2 regions of the Paenibacillus sp. FSL R10-2734 genome follow, and region 2 is predicted to be linked to the other one. Evidence: predicted binding sites of a transcription regulator. Region 2 holds the regulator's gene; the other holds the start of a gene.
The links. The regulator LexA, encoded in region 2, represses DNA repair genes until DNA is damaged. The targets are predictions, from matches to a motif close to CGAACATATGTTCG.

Region 1 (2,211 bases), 1.6 Mb from region 2:
ATGGTCTAAGGTAAGGCGTTGCTAACGGACTCAGATGATACTAAATAGCGAAAAAAGCCAATATTTGAACCGTTTCGGACTCCAGAGGCGCTATTGCTGTGAAATAGGTCGAAAATGACCCGCTTTTTGAGTAATAGGTGCACTGGAGTCCGAAAATCTCTGAAAATGGCCTAAAATGCATGAATAGCGACTCCTGAGTCCGAATGTAATCCAGCAGAAAGGTTTATTGTAGGGGAGCTAGACAATATAGACAATAAGCGGCAACGAGGCTGGTCTTGAATGTGTTCTTAAGGATGGATTTAACGATGGCCTAAGGTAAGGAGCTGCTAACGGACTCAGATGATACTAAACAGCGAAAAAAGCCAATATTTGAACCGTTTCGGACTCCACAGACGCTATCGGCCCCAAAGCAGCCGAAAAGGGACACTTATTCGCTGGATAGCTGCACTGGAGTCCGAAAAGTTGCCAAAACAGCACTAAATTCACAAATAGCGACTCCTGAGTCCGAAAAGTTGTCAAAACAGCACTAAATTCACAAATAGTGACTCCTGAGTCCAAATGTAATTAATGTAGCTAGCTAAACCAAAAATGTAGAGTGTTGAATGCGGAATCTTGATGGTGAACCCCGATGGTGAACCCCGAAACCTAACTCCACGCTCCGAACAGAAATAATCGCACATTGCGCACCGGGTATTTAACAAACTAAACATATTAAACAGCAAGCCACCAGATATGGAGGGGGTATTTTCCCATTGTAAATCAATAGAAAATAATAGCAAACGCATGTTCTGATTTGTGCGGTTATGCTATACTGAGGGGACGAGGAACGACTGAACTTTTTCAATTGAATTCAATCAATGGGTGGATATTTCACCTTGTATCATATACATTTTCTCCGCTACGGAAGGAGTCTATCAATTATGTCGGTAACCTTTTTACTAGGCCGCTCAGGCAGTGGCAAGACAACAAAAATATGGGAGTCCATCTCTTCTTCTTTAGAAAAGGAGCCTCTTGGCGCACCGATTATTATTCTTGTACCGGAGCAGGGCTCATTTGGCGCGGAACGGGGACTGCTGACTGTAGGAAATGTGAAGGGCAGCATTCGGGCGCAGACACTGAGCTTTTCACGGCTTGCCTATCGGGTGAAGCAGGAGACGGGAGGCAGTGCTAGTCTGCCTATCAGTGAAGAAGGTAAGAAGATGTTGATTTACAAAATCATCAGTCGTCGCAAAGAGGAACTAAAATTGTTCGGTGCCTCTGCGGACAGACCGGGGTTTGTGGAACGGCTAAATCAACTGCATACAGAGATGAAGCGTTGCTGTTTGGCTTCCTCTGATTTAGAGGAGCAGTTGACCGTAATGCGAGGTGCTATTGCAAGAAGTCCGATTCTTGAAGGCAAGCTGGATGATTTACAGCTAGTATTCAGCGAATTAGAGAAGGAGATGTCACGTCTCTATATCGATGAAGAGGATCGTTTAGCGGAATTAGCTGAGCATATTCCTGACTCCTCCTATATTCGTGGAGCGGAAATTTGGGTAGATGGGTTCCATGGCTTTACACCACAGGAATTCGTAGTGCTTCGAGAATTGATGCAGCAGGCTTCGAAGCTGACCGTTTCACTCACACTTGATCGACCCTACCCTTATGGAGATCAGTTGAATGAGCTGGAGCTGTTTCATCCTTCTGCGGTAACTTATATTAAACTTCGTGGAATAGCAGAAGAGCTGGGCATTGATGTGTGGGACGAGCTACTGGAGCCTGCTGTTCTGCCACGTTTTGCAGAAAGTCCTGTTCTTGCACACCTTGAACGAGGATATGACCGCCGTAAGGTCTGGAAAGATGCAGATGATTTAGCAAACGAGGCTATATCTATAGGGGCTGCGGTTTCACATAGAGCAGAGGTCGAGGGAGCGCTACGAGAAATGACCCGACTGGCGCGGGACGAAGGCGCAAAATATGGTGAAATGGCTGTATTGATGCGTAATATTGGAGATTATGAGCAGCTGATTAAACCATTGTTCCAAGATTACGGGGTACCATTTTTTCTGGACCAGAAGGTAAATGAGCTGCATCATCCGCTAGTGGAGTTTCTACGTTCCGCAATGGATTTGGTGCGTCGTCGCTGGCGCTATGAGGATGTGTTTCGCTGCGTAAAGACAGAGCTTTTACTTCCGCTGGACGGTAGTATTACGCGTGAGGATATGGATGCCT
Region 2 (2,211 bases):
CCCTGCAAGCTCTTAATGTCTTTCTATTATGTTCTTAGAAAATTAATAAATAGGTAACGTTAGAACATCTCCAGCATTAATTTGACTACCCTTAATCCCATTAGATTTTTTAATTCCTTCTATATATACAGCCGTCTTCATATCAGAAGGTTTATTCTCAAGAGCTATACTCCAAAGTGTATCTCCACGTTCAACCACTACGCGCTTCTCATCCTTCATTAAAGAAGTTGATCCTGCAAATACATTACCTACTACTGTAAGCCCTGATAGTACGAGCACAATGATCAATGTCAGTTTAATAACAAAATCTCTCCGGAACAAACGCATCAATCCTTCAAGCAAGCGATCTGTAATCTCTTTAATCTGAGCTGAATTACGGGTAATAGGATTATGTCCTAAAGATTCAACCACTGGGGCTTTATCGTAGATGCTACGGTATGTACTGTATTTTAACATGAATATCATCCTCCAAACACTTGTTCTTACTTTCAAATTCATAATAACACGAACATGTGTTTTGTTCAATACTATTTTAGAACAATTGTTCTCTTTTTTTCGAAAATAGCAAAAAGCCATATCAATCTTAAAAAGACCTAATTGATCATTTATATGAAGCTTAAATAAACAATAAGAGGCTACCATTTATTAACTCTTTCATATTAATATTTATAATAGTTAGAACTTATGTTTGTGCGAACGGTAGTTCTATGTTATAATTTTCCCAAACATTACTATATGGGGTTGATTCCAATGTCAAAGATTTCTAGTCGCCAGCTGGCGATCCTGGAATTTATACGTAGCGAAGTCCGCAGCAAGGGTTATCCTCCTTCCGTCCGGGAGATTGGAGAAGCTGTTGGTCTAGCTTCCAGCTCCACAGTTCACGGTCATTTGGATCGGCTTGAGAAGAAGGGACTTATTCGTCGAGATCCAACGAAGCCTCGTGCGATAGAATTGCTAGGCCAAGAGGATTCCGAGAATGTCCATCATTTCGCACAAACCGTCGCTCGCATTCCTGTCGTAGGCAAGGTTACCGCCGGGGTGCCTATCACTGCTACTGAGAATATTGAAGACTATTTCCCACTTCCAACTCACTATGTTGGAGATAACAAAGTATTTATGTTATCGGTTCAAGGTGACAGTATGGTAGAAGCAGGGATTATGAATGGTGACTATGTAATTGTTCGTCAACAACAAACGGCTGATAACGGAGATATCGTTGTAGCTATGACTGAAGAAGATGAAGCAACCGTTAAGACCTTTTATAAAGAACGTGATCATATACGTCTTCAGCCGGAGAATCCGGCATATGAGCCTCTTCGCCTTAATCGCGTAACCATTCTCGGCAGAGTTATCGGACTGTTCCGAGATATCCACTAACCACGCACTCCTACCAAGCGGAAACAGATTACCGTCCTTTTTAGGGAAGGTAATCATTTCTGCGAGAAATATAAGGATAATGTATACCTTAAATTCTTTCTTATATTTTACAAATGGCTGTTCCGCAAACGCGGAACAGCCATTTTTTCTGCTATTTAACTCAAATAATCGATTATAGAACATTTGTTCCCATTCGCTAAAATGGCCATTTTCTATAAATAACCGTTTAGGTGTTTTGCTCATATCCTAATTAGAAAGGAGTGTTGCGCATGCCAAATTATCGAATTATTGTAGATTTATCGCAGCGAATGCTTTATCTTCTTGATAACAACGTTGTGGTCAGGGGCTTCCCTGTCGGAATCGGTAAAATGGTAACTCAATCCCCACTGGGCGAGTTCACAATTATTAACAAGCAGCCCAATCCTGGTGGTCCATTTGGTGCATTTTGGATGGGACTTTCAAAGCCTCACTATGGGATACATGGAACTAACGATCCCTCATCCATAGGTCACGAAGTCTCACACGGTTGTATTCGTATGTACAATGAGGATGTATTAGCACTCGCAGCGATTGTCCCCATTGGAACACGAGTGACGATAAGAAATTAAATCTATCCATAAACAAAAGCCCCCCACTCGATATTTCATGAATGGGAGGCTTTTGTTTTTGAGTATTTTATATAGCGCACTAGGAATTATGTGGTTATATGTCGAATATTGTTAACAGGATTTCAAATTGAAAGGAAGTGTTTAGTTTTGAACAACTCAAAAATTAGAACCCTCATCGATTTTAAAGTCGATGCACTGGGTAAACTCTCCGGTTTATTGTTAAATA

Region 1: addB (helicase-exonuclease AddAB subunit AddB) is a predicted target of LexA. The motif match lies at 777-790, and genes of this name have one in related genera.

What each region holds. Positions count from the first base shown of each region.
Region 1 covers NZ_CP150170.1:2,270,439-2,272,649, forward strand. The annotation lists gene addB (helicase-exonuclease AddAB subunit AddB) at 921-2,211, shown strand, end outside.
Region 2 covers NZ_CP150170.1:3,827,641-3,829,851, reverse strand. The annotation lists gene NSS67_RS16715 (LysM peptidoglycan-binding domain-containing protein) at 43-456, opposite strand; gene lexA (transcriptional repressor LexA) at 751-1,377, shown strand; gene NSS67_RS16705 (L,D-transpeptidase) at 1,647-1,985, shown strand; gene NSS67_RS16700 (hypothetical protein) at 2,133-2,211, shown strand, end outside.